Linked DNA regions of Pontibacter akesuensis. The protein of the gene in region 1 interacts with the protein of each later gene in a pairwise test. Links are inferred from orthologs where the notes say so. Each region holds a gene or a part of one and is shown on either strand. Other genes may lie near its edges.

What was found.
Region 2: the proteins of rpsL (region 1) and A0W33_RS05705 interact in binary tests that used the Escherichia coli proteins (3 or more experiments, as listed by UniProt). The link is inferred for Pontibacter akesuensis from one-to-one orthologs.

Annotation. Positions count from the first base shown.
Region 1 is NZ_CP014766.1:2,506,688-2,519,542, forward strand. The notes cover bases 1-2,692. They hold rpsL (30S ribosomal protein S12), read left to right. Parts: upstream 1-985; coding sequence 986-1,399; downstream 1,400-2,692. Other genes in these bases: rpoC (DNA-directed RNA polymerase subunit beta'), read left to right, coding at 1-560; A0W33_RS10680 (DUF3467 domain-containing protein), read left to right, coding at 564-881; rpsG (30S ribosomal protein S7), read left to right, coding at 1,418-1,885; fusA (elongation factor G), read left to right, coding at 1,888-2,692. Outside these bases: more of fusA, read left to right, coding at 2,693-3,990; rpsJ (30S ribosomal protein S10), read left to right, coding at 4,000-4,305; rplC (50S ribosomal protein L3), read left to right, coding at 4,488-5,105; rplD (50S ribosomal protein L4), read left to right, coding at 5,107-5,736; rplW (50S ribosomal protein L23), read left to right, coding at 5,736-6,023; rplB (50S ribosomal protein L2), read left to right, coding at 6,034-6,861; rpsS (30S ribosomal protein S19), read left to right, coding at 6,865-7,143; rplV (50S ribosomal protein L22), read left to right, coding at 7,146-7,538; rpsC (30S ribosomal protein S3), read left to right, coding at 7,544-8,311; rplP (50S ribosomal protein L16), read left to right, coding at 8,341-8,763; rpmC (50S ribosomal protein L29), read left to right, coding at 8,763-8,963; rpsQ (30S ribosomal protein S17), read left to right, coding at 8,978-9,232; rplN (50S ribosomal protein L14), read left to right, coding at 9,234-9,602; rplX (50S ribosomal protein L24), read left to right, coding at 9,621-9,944; rplE (50S ribosomal protein L5), read left to right, coding at 9,946-10,500; and more genes. UniProt on the Escherichia coli protein: With S4 and S5 plays an important role in translational accuracy. Interacts with and stabilizes bases of the 16S rRNA that are involved in tRNA selection in the A site and with the mRNA backbone.
Region 2 is NZ_CP014766.1:1,370,825-1,378,761, reverse strand. What follows is about bases 1-2,730. They hold A0W33_RS05705 (ribosome maturation factor RimP), read right to left. Parts: upstream 1,738-2,730; coding sequence 1,264-1,737; downstream 1-1,263. Other genes in these bases: A0W33_RS05700 (endonuclease/exonuclease/phosphatase family protein), read left to right, coding at 2,069-2,730; nusA (transcription termination factor NusA), read right to left, coding at 1-1,256. Outside these bases: more of A0W33_RS05700, read left to right, coding at 2,731-3,208; cysS (cysteine--tRNA ligase), read left to right, coding at 3,316-4,812; A0W33_RS05690 (hypothetical protein), read right to left, coding at 5,106-5,771; A0W33_RS05685 (amidohydrolase family protein), read left to right, coding at 5,936-7,237; A0W33_RS05680 (amidohydrolase family protein), read left to right, coding at 7,372-7,937.

The DNA.
Region 1 (12,855 bases):
TTGAGGTGGTAGTGCGCCAGATGATGCAGAAAGTGATCGTAGTTGACGCAGGGGATACCAGCTTCCTGGAGAACCAGTCTGTGGACAAGATCACGTTCATGGAAGAAAACGACCGTATCATCGATATGAAGGTGGTGGAGGATGCAGGAGACTCTGCTGACCTGAAGCCAGGGCAGATCGTGACGGCTCGCCGTTTGCGTGACGAGAACTCGAGCCTAAAGCGCCGTGACTTGAAATTGGTAACTGTGCGTGATGCGCAGCCATCAGTATCGCGTCCGACACTGCAAGGTATCACACAAGCCTCGTTGGGTACACAGAGCTTTATCTCTGCCGCATCATTCCAGGAAACTACCAAAGTACTGAGTGAAGCAGCTATCAAAGGTAAGGCGGACGAACTGCTTGGTCTGAAAGAAAACGTGATCGTGGGTCACCTGATCCCGGCCGGTACAGGTCTGCGTGAATACCAGAACCTGATCGTGGGAAGCCAGGAAGAGTACGATGCGTTGGTAGACTCGAAGAAAGCTACTACGAAGAGACAGCAGGAACTGCAAAACAGATAAGCAATGGCTGAGGATCTGCAGAAACAAAATCAGATTAGCATTGAGCTAACGGAGGAAGTAGCGGAAGGCGAGTATGTAAACCTTGCAATGATCGCCCACTCCAGCAGTGAATTTGTGGTCGATTTTATAAAGCTGATGCCCGGTCTGCCAAAAGCGAAAGTAAAATCAAGGATAGTTATCACGCCGGAGCACGCCAAAAGACTTTTGGCGGCTCTGGCCGATAACATCAAGAAATTTGAGGATAGCTTTGGAGAAATAAAGCAGACACAGGATGCTCCCTCTTTCCCGATGAACTTCGGCGGAACGGTGGGAGAAGCCTAAGGTGCAGAGAATTAATGAATTAAAATTTTGAATTTGCAATTCGAATTATATACCTTTGCAGTCCAAAATTTAAAGTGGAAAAATCTATAATTAACAGCTAGTAAATGCCTACTATACAGCAATTAGTAAGAAAAGGTAGAGAAAAGTTGACTTTCAAGTCAAAGTCTCCTGCCTTAGACTCATGCCCACAGCGCCGTGGTGTATGTACCCGCGTATATACAACAACGCCAAAGAAGCCTAACTCTGCCATGCGTAAAGTAGCCAGAGTAAGACTTACTAACGGTAAAGAAGTAAACGCCTATATTCCAGGTGAAGGACACAACCTTCAGGAGCACTCTATTGTGCTGATCAGAGGTGGTAGAGTAAAAGACCTTCCAGGTGTTCGTTACCACATCGTACGTGGCGCACTGGATACTGCAGGTGTAAGCGGCCGTCTTCAGTCACGCTCTAAGTATGGCGCGAAGAGACCGAAGCCAGGACAGCCAGCGGCTGCTGCAGGAAAAGGTAAAAAGAAATAATCCCTAGTTTATAATACAATGAGAAAAGCAAAGCCGAAAAGTAGAATTCTCCTTCCAGATCCAAAGTACAAAGAAACATTAGTAACCCGTTTTGTTAACTACCTGATGGAAGATGGCAAAAAGAGTGTTGCTTATGGAATATTCTATGATGCTGTAGAATTAGTAGAGCAAAGAACAAAAGAGAACGGTCTGGAAACCTGGAAGAAGGCATTGAATAACATCATGCCAAGCGTCGAGGTAAAAAGCCGCAGGGTTGGAGGAGCTACTTTCCAAGTGCCGACTGAGGTTCGTCCGGACCGCAGAGTATCTCTTGGTATCAAATGGATGATATCATACTCTCGCAAAAGAGGTGAGAAAACGATGAAAGACAGATTAGCGGGCGAGATAATCGCTGCTGCTAAAGGAGAAGGTGCTGCCGTGAAAAAGAAAGATGATACGCACAGAATGGCAGAAGCAAACAAAGCGTTCTCACACTTTAGATTCTAAGAATGGCAAGAGACTTAAAATACACACGAAATATTGGTATTGCCGCGCACATTGATGCAGGCAAGACCACTACGACAGAACGTATACTTTATTACGCAGGTGTAAGCCACAAAATTGGAGAAGTACATGATGGTGCTGCTACAATGGACTGGATGGAGCAGGAGCAGGAGCGTGGTATCACGATCACTTCCGCTGCAACAACTGTAAGCTGGAACTACAGAGGCCAGCCGTACCACATCAACATCATCGATACACCAGGACACGTTGACTTTACCGTAGAGGTAAACCGATCCCTGCGCGTATTGGATGGTCTGGTGTTCCTGTTCTCTGCAGTAGATGGCGTTGAGCCTCAGTCAGAGACAAACTGGCGCCTTGCTGACAACTACAAAGTTGCGCGTATCGGTTTCGTTAACAAGATGGACCGTTCTGGTGCTGACTTCCTTGCTGTATGTAAGCAGGTGAAGGAAATGCTGGGCAGCAACGCAGTAGCACTTCAGTTACCAATCGGCTCTGAAGATAATTTCCGAGGTGTAGTTGACTTGGTGAACAACCGTGGTATTATCTGGAACGAGGAAGATAAAGGCATGACCTTTACTGAAGTTCCGATTCCTGATGATATGGTAGAGGAAGCTGCTGAATACAGAGAGAAACTGTTGGAAGCTGTTGCCGAGTACGACGAGACATTGATGGAGAAATACTTCGAAGATCCAGATTCGATCTCTGAAGACGAAATCATCGCTGCCCTTCGTGCCGCTACTATTGATATGGCCATTGTTCCTATGCTTTGCGGTTCTTCTTTCAAAAACAAAGGAGTGCAGACAATGCTTGACTACGTGATGGCGCTTTGCCCATCTCCAATGGACAGAGAGAGCATCATCGGAACAAACCCGGACACAGGAGCTGAGGTTGTGCGTAAGCCAAGCGAAAGCGAGCCATTTGCTGGTCTTGCCTTTAAAATCGCTACTGACCCTTACGTAGGTCGTCTTTGCTTCGTACGCGCTTACTCTGGTGTACTGGAGTCTGGCTCGTATGTATACAACACGCGTTCGAATAACAAGGAGCGTATCTCCCGTATCTTCCAGATGCACGCTAACAAGCAGAACCAGATCGATAAGCTGGGTGCTGGTGACATCGGTGCGGTAGTAGGCTTTAAGGATATTAAAACTGGTGACACCCTTTGCGATCAGAACGCGAAGATCGTGCTGGAGTCTATGGACTTCCCAGAGCCAGTAATCGGATACGCTATCGAGCCTAAAACTCAGGCGGACTCTGATAAGATGGGTATGGCGATTGCCAAGCTTGTTGAAGAGGATCCAACCCTACAGGTAAACACTGACGAGGAAACTGGTCAGACGATCCTAAGAGGTATGGGTGAGCTTCACCTGGAGATCATCATCGACCGTATGAAGCGTGAGTTCAAGGTTGAGTTGAACCAGGGCGCGCCACAGGTAGCTTACAAAGAGACGATTACGAAGAATGTGGAGCACCGTGAGGTATTCAAGAAGCAGTCTGGTGGTCGTGGTAAGTTTGCCGACATCGTGTTCGAAATGGGACCACGTGAAGATGGCAAGCAGGGACTTGAATTTGTGAACGGCATCGTAGGTGGTGTAATTCCAAGAGAATTCATTCCTGCTGTTCAGAAGGGTTTCGAAGAAGCCATGAAGAACGGTATCCTAGCTGGCTTCCCAATCGACTCAATGAAAGTTCGTCTATTCCACGGATCTTTCCACGACGTTGACTCCGACTCACTTTCTTTTGAACTGGCAGCTCGCCAGGGCTTCAAAGAGGCAGGCAAGCAGTGTGCGCCAAGACTTCTTGAGCCAATCATGTCAGTGGACGTAGTGACGCCGGATGAGTACACAGGACCTGTAACAGGTGACCTGAACAGAAGAAGAGGTATCATGAAAGGTATGGACACCAAAGGTACATCTACAGTAGTGAAAGCTGATGTTCCACTTTCAGAACTGTTTGGTTATGTAACTGACCTTCGTACCATTACTTCTGGTAGAGCTACTGCTTCTCTTACTTTCGCTCATTACGAGCAAGTACCACAGAACTTAGCAGATGCGATCATTGCTAAAATAAAAGGAACATCAGCTAAATAGTAGTATAAGATGAATCAGAAAATAAGAATAAAGCTTAAGTCTTACGATCACAACCTGGTTGATAAATCTTCAGAGAAGATTGTAAAAGCAGTAAAAGCTACCGGTGCCGTTGTAAGCGGACCAATTCCTCTTCCAACAGAGAAGGATAAGTTCACTGTATTGCGTTCACCACACGTGAACAAAAAGTCACGTGAGCAGTTTCAGCTTTGCACTTACAAGAGATTGGTAGATATCTACTCTACCAGCTCTAAAACAGTAGACGCCCTAATGAAGCTAGAGTTACCTAGTGGCGTTGATGTTGAGATCAAAGTTTGATAAGCAACTTAGTAAAACAAAAAGAGGAAGGTGTTCGCCTTCCTCTTTTTGTTTATACAGCACTGTAAATAAATATTTTACAGATAAGTTGATAAGGAAAAGAAAAATTTATTAACTTTGCACTCCCTTAGCAAAATAGGGGACAGTGAATAATTGTATCCATCTCTTAAAGAAAAAGTTGAATGCCTGGAATTATCGGTAAGAAAATCGGAATGACAAGCCTCTTCACAGCAGATGGTAAATACACACCAGTAACGCTTATACAAGCAGGTCCGTGTGTAGTTACTCAAGTGAAGACAGTAGAAACAGATGGCTATGCTGCGGTGCAGCTTGGCTATGGCGAGAAAAAGCTAAAAAGAGTAACGAAAGCGGAAGCCGGACATTACGCAAAAGCAAAAGCAGCGCCTGCTAAGAAGGTAGCTGAGTTTGATGTGGAAGGTGTATCTTATACACTGGGCGATGTAGTGAACGCAGACATGTTTATCGAAGGTGAGTTTGTTGACGTAGTTGGCACATCAAAAGGTAAAGGTTTTCAGGGTGTTGTAAAGCGCCACAACTTTGCCGGTGTTGGTGGTCAGACGCACGGTCAGCACAACAGGGGCAGACACCCAGGTTCGATCGGTGCAGCCTCATGGCCTTCCAGAGTATTCAAAGGAATGCGCATGGCAGGTAGAATGGGTGGTAACAGAGTAAAGGTGGAAAACCTTGTAGTACTGCGTGTTATCGCTGATAAAAACCTTATAGTTGTTAGTGGCTCTGTTCCTGGTGCCAAAAATTCTTACGTGTTAATTGAGAAATAAAATGGAGCTTTCTGTATTAAATATCAAAGGTGAAGATACAGGCAGAAAGGTAACACTTTCTGATGCTGTGTTTGGTCTGGAGCCAAACGAGCATGCAATGTATCTTGACGTGAAACAGTATCTGGCAAACCAGAGACAAGGAACACACAAATCTAAAGAGCGCGCGGAAGTTGCAGGTTCTACAAGAAAGATCAAGAAGCAAAAAGGTACAGGCGGAGCACGTGCGGGTAGCATAAAGTCGCCAGTTTTTATCGGTGGTGGTCGTGTATTCGGACCTAAGCCAAGAGACTATTCCTTCAAGCTGAACAAGAAGCTGAAGCGTGTTGCGCGTCTTTCTGCTTTGTCGCTTCTGGCGCGTGACAACAGAGTGGCTCTGGTAGAGTCTTTCTCTATGGATGCTCCAAAGACAAGCGAGTTCAGAGGCATTTTGAGCAACCTGAAGTCTACTGGCAAAACACTGTTTGTTTTACCAGCTGCCGATAAGAACATCGTGTTGTCTAGCAGAAACCTGCCTAAAGTGAAAGTTTCTACTGCTAAGGATATCAATACATATGATCTTCTTAACACAGAAAAACTTCTGCTGGTAGAGCAGTCGGTAAATGAATTAGAAACACTCTTTAGCGCGAAGTAATGAACGTTCTGAAAAGACCAATAATCACAGAAAAATACGCTGCCTTGAACGAGGTTGGAAAGTATGCTTTTGAGGTGGAGAAAGACGCCAACAAGGTTGAAATCAAAAAAGCGGTTGAGAAGATGTACGGCGTGAATGTAGCCAAAGTGGCAACTATCCGCGCACTGGGAAAGAAGAAGACTAAGTATACGAAGTCTGGCGCTGTAACCGGCCGTACCTCCCTGATCAAAAAGGCAATAGTAACCCTGAGAGAGGGTGAAGTTATAGACTTTTACAGCGGCATATAATTAAGTAAAAATGGCTTTAAAAAAGTTAAGACCAACAACACCAGGTCAAAGATTCAGAGTAGCCCCATCATTTGATGAGATAACAACTGCTACTCCTGAGAAGTCTTTGTTGGCACCTATGACAAAATCTGGTGGACGAAACGACTCTGGTAAGATGACTATCCGCTATGTAGGCGGTGGACACAAGAGGAAGTACCGCATGATTGACTTCAAGCGCACGAAACATGGCGTGCCTGCTACAGTGAAGACAATTGAGTACGACCCAAACAGAACAGCCCGTATTGCGCTGATTTTCTACGCAGACGGTGTAAAGAGCTATATCATTGCTCCTGCTGGACTAGAAGTAGGAACTGTCATCAATTCAGGTCCTGGTATTGCTCCAGAAGTAGGAAACTGCTTGCCACTTTCCGATATTCCTCTAGGTACAATCATACACAACATTGAGCTTCAGCCAGGCAACGGTGCCATACTTGCAAGAAGTGCTGGTTCTTATGCACAGCTTGTAGCACGTGAAGGACGCTATGCCACCATCAAATTGCCTTCCGGCGAACTGAGAATGGTACTGGTGAACTGCTCTGCAACAGTTGGTACAGTTTCTAACGGAGAGCACATGAACGTGAACCTGGGCAAGGCTGGCCGCAAGAGATGGCTGGGCAGACGTCCGCGCGTTCGTGGTGTCGCTATGAACCCTGTCGATCACCCTATGGGTGGTGGTGAAGGTAAGTCCTCAGGTGGACACCCTCGCTCACGCAAAGGCTTGTATGCGAAAGGTCTTAAGACTAGAAACAAGAACAAGTATTCTGAAAAGCTTATTGTTAATAGAGGTAAGAAGAAATAATAAATGGCTAGATCATTAAAAAAAGGGCCTTATATTGACTTTAGGCTCGAGAAGAAAGTAACTGTAATGAACGAGTCTGGCAAAAAGTCAGTTATTAAGACTTGGTCACGCAGATCTATGATTTCTCCGGATTTCGTGGGTCACACGTTCGCAGTTCATAACGGAAATAAATTCATTCCTGTGTATGTTACCGAGAACATGGTAGGTCACAAACTTGGCGAATTTGCTCCGACAAGAAACTTTAGAGGTCATATTGCTAAGAAAGATAAAGGCAAGCGTTAACAATGGAAGCAATAGCAAAACTAAATAACGTTCCTACCTCTCCTCGCAAGATGAGAATGGTAGCGGACCTGGTACGCGGCAAAAGCGTATCCAAAGCTCTTGGCATTCTTAAGTTTGAAGCCAATGCTGGTGCAGCCAAAGTTGAGAAACTTGTTTTATCTGCACTTGCAAACTGGCAGGCGAAGAATGAAGATGCTAGAATCGAAGAAGCAAACCTGATCATCAAAACTATCTTTGTTGATGAAGGCAAAATGCTGAAGCGTCTTCGTCCGGCTCCTCAGGGCCGTGGTCACAGGATCAGAAAAAGATCTAACCACGTCACACTTGTAATCGACAGCATGTCTGAAGAGCAGGTGGAGAAGCTATCTAAGAAATCTAAAAAAGCCAACAAGTAAGAATTATGGGACAGAAAGTTAATCCGATCGGTTTTCGACTAGGTGTTATCAAAGGTTGGGATTCAAACTGGTATGGCGGCAAAGATTTCGCTGAGAAACTAATCGAGGACGAGAAAATCAGAAAATACATCTTGGCGCGTATCCCGAAAGGCGGTATTTCTAAGATTATAATCGAAAGAACACTTAAGCGCATTACGCTTACTGTTAACACTGCCAGACCAGGTGTGGTTATCGGTAAAGGCGGAGCGGAAGTAGATAAGATCAAAGAAGAGCTGAAGAAGCTGACTAACAAAGATATTCAGATCAATATCTTTGAGATCAAGCGTCCAGAGTTAGATGCTAAGCTGGTAGGTGAGTCTATCGCACAGCAGCTGCAGGCGCGTATCTCTTTCCGACGTGCCATGAAGCAGGCAATTGCTTCTGCGCTACGAGTGGGAGCTGAAGGTATCAAGGTACAGGTATCTGGCCGCCTAGGTGGTGCAGAGATGGCCAGAACAGAGCATTACAAAGAGGGTAGAACTCCTCTTCACACGCTTCGTGCTGACATCGACTATGCCTTGTCAGAAGCACAGACTGTGTATGGCAAGATTGGTATCAAGGTATGGATCTTCAAAGGCGAAGTATACGGTAAGAGAGATCTTACTCCAAACGCCGGCATGGAGAGCAAAGGACCTGGATCAGCCCCGAACGACAGACGTGGAGGTGGTGGTGACCGCCGCAACAAGAAAAGTGGACCTGGTGAAGGTGCACCGAAGCGCAAGCGTCGTCAATAATCAAGTGTTAACATTATAAGTTTTAGAAAATGTTACAGCCAAGAAGGACAAAATATAGAAAAATGCAAAAAGGCCGCGTGAAGGGGCTTGCCCACAGAGGCAGCACCATTGCGTTTGGTTCTTTCGCTATAAAATCGCTTGAGGCCTCATGGATCACGTCGCGCCAGATTGAGGCAGCACGTATCGCCATGACCAGAGCGATGAAACGTGAAGGTCAGGTTTGGATCCGAATTTTCCCTGACAAGCCAATCACCAAGAAGCCTGCAGAGGTTCGAATGGGTAAGGGTAAAGGTTCTCCGGAGTATTGGGTAGCAGTAGTTAAACCTGGTACGATCATGTTCGAGTCGGACGGTGTTTCTTTAGAGGTAGCAAAAGAGTCATTAAGACTAGCTGCACAGAAACTCCCAGTAAAGTCAAAAATTGTAGTACGTAGAGATTACGTTGATAAATAATGAAAAATTCTGAGATAAAAGCTTATTCTGCCGAAGAACTGCAAGAGAAGCTTAGCGCTGAGAGATCAAGCCTGCATGCCATGCGTTTTGCACACGCCATATCTCCACTCGAGAACCCAATGAAGATCCGCGATACGAAGCGTAACATTGCTCGATTGAATACTGAAGTTCGTCGTCGTGAAATTGAAGCTAACTCTTAAGACGTATTAAGATCATGGAGAGAAACCTAAGAAAAGAAAGAAGCGGTAAGGTTGTTAGCAACAAGATGGACAAATCTATTACTGTACTGGTGGAAAGCAGAATGAAGCACCCGATGTACGGTAAGTTTGTTAGCAAGTCTAACAAGTTCATGGCGCACGACGAGAAGAACGAGTGTAACATTGGTGACATCGTTCGCATTCAGGAGACACGTCCGCTGAGCAAGAACAAGAACTGGCGTTTAGTAGAAATAATAGAAAGGGCTAAGTAATATGATACAGCAGGAATCAAGACTAAGTGTAGCTGACAACAGCGGTGCCAAGGAAGTCCTTTGTATCCGTGTACTAGGCGGTACTGGTAAGAAGTACGCCTCAGTTGGCGACAGAATTGTAGTAACTGTAAAGTCAGCCCTTTCTTCCGGAAACGTTAAAAAGGGAACTGTTTCTAAGGCAGTTATTGTAAGAACAAAGAAAGAGGTTAGAAGAAAAGACGGTACTTATATTCGTTTCGACGATAACGCCGCCGTTTTGCTTAACGCGAACAACGAGCCACGTGGTACTCGTATCTTCGGCCCGGTTGCACGTGAACTTCGTGAAAAGCAATTCATGAAAATTGTTTCGTTAGCACCTGAAGTTCTATAACATAAAATTCAGATTAAAATGAATAAGAAAAAACTTCACGTAAAGACTGGCGATACAGTTAAGGTTATAGCCGGTGACGAGCGCGGCAAAACAGGCCGTATTATCGCTGTGAATATCGAAAAGCAGAGAGTGACTATCGAGGGTCTAAACCAGGTAACGAAGCACAAGAAACCAAGTGCTTCGAACCCACAGGGTGGCATCGAAAAAGTAGAAGCTCCGATTCATGCTAGCAATGTGGCGCTAGTTGATCCTAAATCAGGTGAGACAACCAAAACTGCTACAAGAAAGAACAGCGAAGGTAAAACAGAGCGTTATTCTAAAAAGACAGGAGAGGTAATCTAAGATGGCGACTACAAGATTAAAAGAAAAATATCAGAACGAGGTACTGCCTTCTTTGATGGAAAAATTCCAGTACAAGAACGTAATGCAGGTGCCTAAGATCACGAAGATTTCAATCAATAAAGGTATCGGTTCTGCCGTATCTGACAAGAAGTTGGTTGACATTGGAGTGGACGAGCTAACTACAATCACTGGCCAGAAGGCTGTTGCTACAATCGCGAAGAAGTCGGTTTCGAACTTCAAGCTTCGTGAAGGCATGCCAATCGGCGCGCGTGTTACATTGCGTGGTGAGAGAATGTACGAGTTCCTGGACCGTCTTCTTACTGTTGCTCTTCCACGTGTGCGTGACTTCAGAGGTGTTAACGACAAAGGCTTTGACGGCCGCGGTAACTATACTCTGGGTGTAAAAGAGCAGATTATCTTCCCTGAGATCAGCATAGACAAGATCAAGGCTATATCAGGTATGGATATCACAATTGTTACTACAGCTAAAACCGACGAAGAGAGCTACGAACTGCTGAAAGCATTCGGAATGCCCTTCTCTAATATCAGACAATAACCATGGCGAAAGAAGCAGTAAAAGCCAGAGAGCTTAAAAGACAAAAAATGGTAGCTAAGTATGCTACTAGAAGAGCTGAGCTAAAAGCCAACGGTGATTACGATGCACTGGATAAGTTGCCTCGTAACGCATCGCCGGTTAGACTTCACAACCGTTGCAAACTGTCAGGAAGACCAAGAGGATATATGCGTAAATTTGGCATCTCCCGCGTGGTTTTCAGAGAGTTAGCGTCCATGGGTAAAATTCCTGGCGTTACTAAGTCGAGCTGGTAATTTTTTCTTATCTCATTGAGAATCATCAAAAGATATTTGTATCTTTGCCCCTCGCTTAGATAAAGCATTCATTATTCAATAATTTCATAATGAACTCAGATCCAATAGCAGATTATTTAACTAGAGTGCGTAACGCCATCAAGGCGAACCACAGAATAGTTGAAATACCATCTAGCAAGATAAAAAAAGAGATCACTAAAGTATTGTACGAAAAAGGTTATATTCAAAGCTATAAGTTTGAAGATGCCAGTGTTCAAGGTACAATCAAGATAGCTCTGAAGTACAACCCTAACACTAAGCAGTCTGCTATTGTGAAACTAGAGCGGGTTAGTAAGCCAGGGCTGCGCAAGTACACCGGTAGCGAGACGCTTCCACGAGTTCTGAACGGACTGGGAATCGCTGTTCTTTCTACTTCTAAGGGTGTGATGACAGAGAAGGAAGCCAAGTCGCTGAAGATCGGTGGCGAGGTGTTGTGTTATGTATATTAATAGGAGGATAGACAATGTCACGTATAGGAAAATTGCCCATCACCCTGCCTAGCAATACACAAGTTACAATCGGTGATAACAATATCATCACAGTAAAAGGCCCTAAGGGTGAACTGACTACTGCTGTTGATAGAGACATAATTGTAAAGCAGAACGAAGACAGCATTGTTGTTGAGCGTCCTACTGAGCAAAAGCGTCACAAAGCCATGCACGGCCTTTACAGATCACTGATCAACAACATGGTTGTAGGTGTGAATGAAGGTTTCAAAGAGCGCTTGGAGCTTGTAGGTGTAGGTTATAAAGCTTCAGTTCAGGGAAACATCCTTGAGCTTGCTTTGGGTTACTCTCATAATATTTACATGAGCATGCCGAATGAAGTGACTGCCACAGCGGTTACTGAAAAAGGTAAGAACCCAATTATTACACTGGAGAGCAACGATAAGCAATTGATCGGCCAGGTTGCTGCGAAAATCAGATCACTACGCAAAGTAGAGCCTTACAAAGGTAAGGGTATACGCTTTGTTGGTGAAGTTATCAGAAGAAAAGCTGGTAAGACAGCTTCTAAATAATCGTCATCATGTCTACTAATAAATTAAGCAGAAGACTAAGAATAAAGAAAGGTATCAGAAATAAAATTTCTGGTACCGCTGAAAGGCCACGACTGTCTGTGTTCCGTAGCAACAAAGCTATTTACGTACAGCTGATCGATGATTCTACTGGTGTGACACTAGCGGCTGCCTCTTCAGTTAAACTTGATGATGCAAAAGCTAATACTGAAACTGCCGGAAGAGTAGGAAAAGTTATCGCCGGGCTGGCTCTTGAGAAAGGAATTTCTCAGGTAGTGTTCGACCGTAACGGTTACCTGTACCACGGTAAAGTTAAATCATTGGCAGAAGGCGCTCGTGAAGCTGGCCTTAAATTCTAAAAATTATGTTGAAGAATAATATACGAAGCGTAAAGGCAAGCGAAATCGAGCTTAAGGAGAAAGTAGTTGCCATTAACCGTGTAGCCAAGGTTGTTAAAGGTGGTAGAAGATTTAGCTTCGCCGCTATCGTGGTTGTAGGAGATGGCAACGGTGTGGTAGGTTATGGCTTAGGTAAAGCAAACGAAGTAACTGACGCTATTGCAAAGGGTATTGATGATGCAAAGAAGAACCTGGTAAAGGTTCCTGTGTATCATAATACTGTTCCTCACTCTCAGGAAGGCAAATACTCTGGTGGTTTTGTACTCGTGAAGCCTGCGGCTCCTGGTACAGGTGTAATCGCCGGTGGTGCCATGCGTGCAGTGTTGGAGAGTGCCGGAATCAAAGACGTACTTTGTAAGTCTAAAGGTTCTTCAAACCCTCACAACGTGGTAAAAGCTACGTTTGATGCACTGTCCAAAATGCGTGATCCTTTGGCTGTTGCACAACAGCGTGGTGTTAATTTAGATAAAGTTTTCAACGGATAATCGAAATGGCTAAAGTAACTATCACTCAGGTTAAAAGCATTATCGACAGACCGAAGAGCCAGAAGCTTACTATCAAAGCACTTGGTTTAGGCAAGATAAGCAAATCAGTTTCTGTTGAGTATACTCCGCAGATCGCTGGTATGGTA
Region 2 (7,937 bases), 1.1 Mb from region 1 along the record:
TATTGATTTTCTTCTTCCTCTTCCAACTCCTCACGAAGTATGGAAAGCACATCGTCAATGGTTTCCTCTTCCAGCTCAGTGCGGCGCAGCAAATCTTCTTTGCTTACTGCCATTACGCTTCTTGCTGTGTCGAGGCCAATGCGTCTTAGTTCTGCTATTACCCAATCTTCGATCTCATCTGTGAATTCTTCCAGGCTGATGTCTTCTTCATACGTCTCAGACTCACGGAACACGTCAATCTCCAGGTCAACCAACTTACTGGCCAACTTAATGTTCTGACCGCCTTTACCAATGGCAAGCGATACCTGGTCCGGCTTCAGGAACACAGACACACGGCCTGTTTCCTCGTCAATTTTCATGCTACTGATCTTTGCAGGGCTCAGGGCACGCTGTATGTAAAGCTCCAGGTTCTCGGTGTAGTTGATCACGTCGATGTTCTCATTCTCCAGCTCGCGCACGATGCTGTGGATACGGGAACCCTTCATGCCCACACAGGCACCTACCGGGTCAATGCGGTCATCAAACGATTCTACGGCAACCTTGGCGCGTTCGCCCGGTTCACGCACAATTTTCTTGATGGCGATAAGGCCATCGAATATCTCAGGAACTTCGTTCTCGAAAAGGCGCTCCAGGAAAGAAGGGGAGGTACGGGAAAGTATAATCTTCGGATTACCGTTTACAATCTCCACACGCTGCACCACAGCACGCACCTGGTCTCCTTTGCGGTAGCGGTCTTTCGGGATCTGCTCGCTTTTCGGGATGATCAGTTCGTTTTCTTCCTGGTCCAGCAACAACACTTCGCGGTTCCATACCTGGTATACTTCGCCAGAGATGATTTCGCCAACCTGGTCTTTATACTTCTGGAACAGCAACTCCTTCTCCATATCCTTGATGCGCTGGATCAGCGTCTGGCGTGCGGTAAGCACCGCACGGCGGCCGAAATCCTCCAGCTTCACCTCCTCAGACACTTCCTCGCCCACCTCAAAGTCAGGCTCTATTTTACGGGCGTCTGACAGGCTGATCTTATCGTAGTCCCAGATGTCTTCAGAGTTGTCGTCAACGATTTCACGGTTACGCCAGATCTCCAGGTCACCCTTCTCCACGTTCAGAATGATGTCAAAATTCTCATCGGTGGCCCACTTTTTACGGATCATGGTGCGGAACACATCCTCCAGGATGCGCATCATGGTCGGGCGGTCTATGTTCTTGAATTTCGCGAATTCGGCGAACGACTCGATCAGGATTGAACTGTTCATTATTTTATCATTTAAAAGAGATTACAACATTTGCTTTTACAATGTCCCCAAAGGGTATCTGCACAGGCACGTACGTTACCTTCTTGCCTTTCTGTTTTACTTCCTCCAGCATGTTAAGGCCCGCTTCGGTTACCTCCTCCAACTTGCCGATTTTCTCGGTGCCATCCTGTAGTTTTACTTTCAGGCTGCGGCCGGTGTTGCGTTTAAACTGTTGCGGCTGCGTAAGCGGAAAATCAACCCCCGGAGAGCTTACCTCCAGCACGTAAGACATGTCCGGCCCAAACTCCTCCTCAATCCGTCTGTTAATGCGGCGGCTGATGGTGGCGCACTGGTCTATGGTAATACCCTGCTCTCCGTCTGCCAATACCATAATTTTAGGTCTGGCCGGTGAGTCTGATACGGAAACGTCCACGATGAACAGGTCGTTGTCCGGCAGGCCCGCCTGCGCCATTTCTCTTATGTTCTTTGCTGTAAGTTCCATAGCGAACGGTTAAGAAATAAAGAAGGGGACTTCTTGTCCCCTCAGCTCTTTGGAAAAATATTGCTGCAAATTTACTACAAAATCATTATATACACAACTCTTTATGTCTACATGACTTTTATTAAATTATTACATCCTGAATTTCCGCGATACTTTGGAGCCGGCGCCAACGTGTTAAAACAACTATACACTCCTGTAAAAGCTGTAAGCTGTAACAAAAGCCTGTAATTAATAGTTCGACCTGAACTGCTGTGCGTTTTAGGGTGCCGCGTTGCAGATATTATGGCAGCGGGTTGGTAGAGATAGCCTCATAATTTGTAAGTTTGCTTTTGTGTCAGGAACATTCAAAAAAATACGGCGGCGCGTTTGGCTCATCATCAACATCGTGGTGGTGCTTTGGCTGTTAGCGGGCGTGTACAGCCTGCAGGTGCCGCCGAGCGAATTCTGGCCGGCAGGCTTTGTGGCTTTCTCTATGCCGGTGCCGCTGGTGCTCAATTTCTTTTTCCTGATATACTGGGCGCTACGGCGTTCCTGGCTTGTGGTGCTGCCGTTTGCCGTGCTTATACTTGGGTGGAGCTACTACGCCCGCCTCATCGCCATCAACTTTGAGCAGGAAGTGCCCAAGGGAGCAAAGACATTGCAGGTGTTAAGCTTTAATACGCATGTGTTCAATGCGTATGATAAAATATCGGAAGGAGTGCCACAGGTTTCTGATGACATGATAGAATGGGTAGCCACCCACCCTGCCGATGTATTCTGCCTGCAAGAATTCTATAGCCGGGTAAATTCCATTGAGCATAACAACTTTAATAAGATAGGTACGCGCTACAACAAGTATAAATTCGCCTCCACTGATGAAACGGACAGAATAAAAGCCAACCTTGGCATCGTTATTTTCTCTAAATACCCTATTGTAAAAGGAGGTACTATCCATTTTTCAAACACCCCTGTGCGGACCGCTAATCGAGTAGCCTGGGCTGATATTGATGTGGAGGGAGATACGGTGCGGATTTTTGCGGTGCACCTGCAGTCTATGAGCATCAAAGCGGAAGATATAGAAAACACCTACTCCGCGATTGGTGATGAAGCGAGTTTCAAGAAGGAAGGCCGTAACCTGGCGCGCCGCCTGAAGCGCGGGTTTGTAGCGCGGGCCACACAGGTGCAGATGCTGCTGGACCATGTAAGGGCGTCTCCCTACCCGGTTATTGTTTGCGGCGATTTCAACGATATTCCCTTCAGCTATACTTACAACGAACTGGCTGAAGAGCTGGATAATGCTTTTGTGGAGGCCGGTAGCGGACTGGGAAGCACATACAACGGCATACTCCCTTTCCTGCGCATCGACAACCAGTTCTACAGTGAAGGACTGGAGGCCTATAACTTTGAAACGCACTACGAAATGGATTTGTCTGACCATTTTCCGGTATCTGCCACGTACGTGCTGAAGCCTAAGGCAAGGGAAGAGCGTTAGGAGAAAAAGGGCAATATCTTTAGCTTTGAAACAAATATGGCAGCTCCCGAAGGGCGGCTGACTATCTACAAATGCAACACCTTTACGGTGTTCATACCTGGTAAAACATGCAACAAGAACTAAACCTATACAATACACTTTCGCGCAAAAAAGAAGTCTTCGAACCGCTGCACGCTCCCTTTGTGGGCATGTACGTTTGCGGGCCAACGGTATACGGCGAGCCCCACCTGGGCCATGCCCGCAGCGCCGTTACCTTTGATGTGCTGTACCGCTACCTAAAGAACCAAGGGTATAAAGTGCGTTACGTGCGCAATGTAACCGATGTGGGCCACCTGGAGAACGATGCGGACGAAGGGGAGGATAAAATTCAGAAGAAGGCCAAACTGGAGCACCTGGAGCCGATGGAGGTGGTGAGCCACTACACCAACATCTACCACCAGGAGATGGAGAAACTGAACGTGCTGCGGCCCGACATCGAACCCCGCGCCTCCGGCCATATAATAGAGCAGGTGGAGATGATACAGGAAATCCTGGACAACGGCTTTGCCTACGAGGTAAACGGTTCGGTATACTTTGATGTGGAGAAATACAACAAGGACAACAACTATGGCAAGCTCTCCGGCCGCAACATTGAGGACCTGATCGGCAACACCCGCACGCTGGATGGGCAGGCGGAGAAGCGTTCGCCGGTTGACTTTGCGCTCTGGAAGAAGGCCTCACCGTCGCACATCATGCGCTGGCCCTCGCCGTGGAGCGATGGCTTTCCGGGCTGGCATTTGGAGTGTTCGGCCATGAGCCGCAAGTACCTAGGAACCACTTTCGATATTCACGGAGGTGGGTTGGACCTGATGTTTCCGCACCACGAGTGCGAGATCGCGCAGAGCCAGGCTAGCAGCAGCCACACCGATGCCGCCCGCTACTGGATCCACAACAATATGATCACGGTGAACGGGCAGAAAATGGGCAAATCGCTGGGCAACTTCATCAACCTAAGCGAGCTGTTCAGCGGCAACCACGAGATGCTGGAGCAGGCGTACAGCCCCATGACCATCCGCTTCTTCATACTTCAGGCGCACTACCGCAGCACCCTCGACTTCAGCAACGAGGCGCTGCAGGCGGCACGCAAAGGCTACACGAAGCTGATGAACGGTCTGCGTGTGCTCAAGAAGCTGACGTACCCGGCCGATACATCCACGATTGAACCCGATGTAAAACTGAACGAGGAACTGCTGAAACTGACGCAGGACTGCTTCCGTGGCCTGAACGATGATTTGAACACGGCCCGCACCATCGCCTCGCTGTTCAACCTGCTCAAAAAGATCAACAGTTTATACTTGGGCCAGATACCGATGGAGCAACTGGCGCGCGGCACTTTCGATACCATTCGCGACACCTACCAGGAACTGGTGCTGCAGGTATTGGGCCTGCAAGAGGAGCCGGTTGGTGATATGGAGGAAGTGCTGAACCTGGTGCTGAACTTTTACAGGGAAGCAAAGGAGCAGAAGGCGTACGATAAAGTAGACACCATTCGTGCCGAACTGAAGAAGCAGGGCATCGTGATAAAGGACATGAAAACCGGGATTGACTGGGCGTATGAGGAATAGCCTGAAGGTGGCGGCAATCTTTTCTGCGGCCCTCTTTTTCCGGCTGCGGTTCCCCAAGAGGAAATGAAGCCCAGCGAAGCAAGTTGCTCAATTATAACCAGCAGAACCCGAGCGATTACTTAGGATGTTTCACCACACCTATTCTGTGGGCATTATCAGCAAAAACGTCCTGAAAGCGCAGGAGCAAACTGTACTGCAGGTGCTTTATAACGAGTAATATGTCTAAACTGCAAGTATAAAAGAAAAGGCCTCCCAGTTACAGGAGGCCTTTTCTTTTATACTTGTTGCTATACTTAGTTGATGATGTTTTCCTTCGCCATCTGCTTCACGGTTATTTCGGAGAACGTGTCAGCGAAAGAAGTCAGGCTGGCCGGGTCGTAGCTTTTAGACTGTGCAGACCATACCAGATTTTCGTTGCTGGTGTCGTACAGGTTGGTTTCGAGGAAGTATATTTTCTCCTTCGTGTAGTAGCCCGGGCGGTACAACGTCGGCGACATATAGCCATAGTACCCCCTGAACGTGTTGTAATAACCAAAGCGCGATATCGGTGCATACGCCGTGGTACCCGGTACATAGCGCGTGTCCGTTTCCTGGTCTACCACAGCCACTGTCAGAATGCCGTCATACCCGTCGCTCGTAATGCGGTCCAGCATCATGTCAGCAGGCGACTCGGTGCCTTGCATCGTGCTTGGCGGGAACAAGTTTATACTTTTGGTTACCTTGATGCCTCGCGCCTGTAGCTGCTCCTCTAACTGGTTCTCAATGGTCTGACGCGCCTGCACGTCATCCGTCATGGCGGCCACTACCACGTTGTTGAACGTTTTGGCAGTAGCCTGGGGGCTTTTCCAGGTGCCTGTTATTTGTGTGGAGGGTACGCAGCCGTAAATGCCAGCTGCCATCAGCAGGCAGCCAAGAAGGTAAAATAATCTGGTGGTTGATGTTCTGTTACGTGTTTTCATAGTTGCAATTGATTTCTGGTGTCTTACTTATTTAACTGTAACACGGGCAAATGGTTTAGAAGGAGCCTTTAGGCGCTTGTATCGGCTGGATGTGTTTTTTTTATACTTAGAAATGCCTAAGTTGTGAAGCTAAACTGATCTACACTTTATCACCCTGAACTTTTATGATACTCAACCAAAAGCTTCTGGCGGCACTGGGCCTCTCGGTGCTCCTTAGCTCGGGCACGGCGCTGGCACAGGAGCAGCCGCATGTTTTCCGTGGCGCTAAAATAATCCCGGTGGTGGGCCAGCCAATAGAAAACGGGGTGCTGGTGGTGCAAAACGGGAAGATCACCGCCGTGGGCGCTGCCGACAAAGTGCGCATCCCCAAAAACGCGCAGGAGTTTGATATGACGGGCAAAGTATTGATGCCGGGCCTGGTGGATACGCATTCGCACCTGGGCGAAGGCTCCGGCGGCGACGGCTCCGCAGCCCTGCACCCTGACGTGCAGATCATCGACGGCATCAATCCCATCAGCGACACCTTTAAGCGGGCATTGGCAGGCGGCATTACCACGGTGAATGTGATGCCTGGTTCCGGCCACCTGATGAGCGGCCAGACCGTGTACCTGAAGATGCGCGAGGGCAACACCATAAGCGACCTGACCTTCTGCGACGATGTGATTAACGGCATTTGCGGCGGCATGAAAATGGCCAACGGCACCAATCCAATGCGGCCGGCGCCTTTCCCAGGCACGCGCGCCAAATCGGCGGCCATGGCGCGGCAGCTTTTCCTGGATGCGCAGGCCTACAACCAGAAAATAAAGGCGGCCAAAGGCAAGGCAGACAAAATGCCGGAGCGTAAGCCAAACCTGGAGCCGCTGGTGGAGATACTGGAGGGCAAGCGCATCGTGCACTTCCACACGCACCGCTACGACGATATCCTGACGGCCCTGCGCCTGAAAGAGGAGTTCGGCTTTAAGCTGGTGCTGCACCACGTAAGCGAAGCCTGGAAAGCCGCCGATGAAATTGCAAAAGCCGGTGTGCCCGCTTCCATCATTACGCTGGACTCGCCGGGCGGCAAGTCGGAGGCAGTGGAGCTAAGCAACACGAATGGGGCTGCACTGGAAAAAGCCGGTGTGCTGACCGCTTTCCACACCGATGACGGTATCACAGATTCCCGCCTGTTCATGCGCAACGTGGCCCTGGCCGTGCGTGCCGGAATGAGCCGCGAAAAAGCTATCGAGGGTCTCACCATAGCCGGTGCTAAAATGCTGGAACTGGATGGGCGCGTCGGGTCACTGGAGAAGGGCAAGGATGCCGATTTTATCGTGCTGAGCGGCGAGCCCTTCAGTGTGTACACCAAAATAGAGCAGACGTGGGTAGAGGGCCAGAAACGCTTCGACCTCGCCAACCCAGAGGACAAGGCCTACGCCACCGGCGGCTTCCGCGCCTACGATGGCATTTTGCATTATCACGCACATTAAGAAAGACACAGGATTATAGACACAGGACACAAGACTTTTTCAGCACAATAGATAAGCAAAGCTGGACTTCAGAAAGGGAGCAGAAAGTCTTCCCTAATAAAAAGTCTTGCGTCTTATGTCCCAAAAAGATCAACATGAAAAAACAGATACATTTTGCTGCGGTCCTACTTGCGGGGCTTGCCATACTTGGTGGGCAACAGGCACAAGCGCAGATCGCTGTGAAAGGCGAAACGGTTTATACCATGGCCGGTGCGCCGATCAAAAACGGGGTGGTGCTGTTGAAAGACGGTAAAATAGAGGCCGTGGGAGCCAACCTGCAGGTACCGCAGAACTACACCGTGTACATCGCCAAAGTCGTGACGCCCGGCTTGGTAGATGCGCATGCCACAGTAGGCTTGGCGGGTATCTACAATATTCCGGCCGACCAGCAGCAGCTCGAAAAAACCGCTCCCATTCAACCAGAGCTGCGTGCCCTGGACGCTTACAATCCGCAGGAGGAGCTGGTGGCGTGGGTGCGCGACCATGGCGTGACCACCATCAACACGGGGCATGGCCCGGGCGCACTGATCAGCGGACAGACCATGACGATTAAAACATCGCCGGATGGCTTTGCCACCCTGATGGACACCACAAGTATGGTGACCTTTACGCTGGGTACGTCGGTTGGGGAGAACTACAACTCGCCCAAGACATCGGCGAA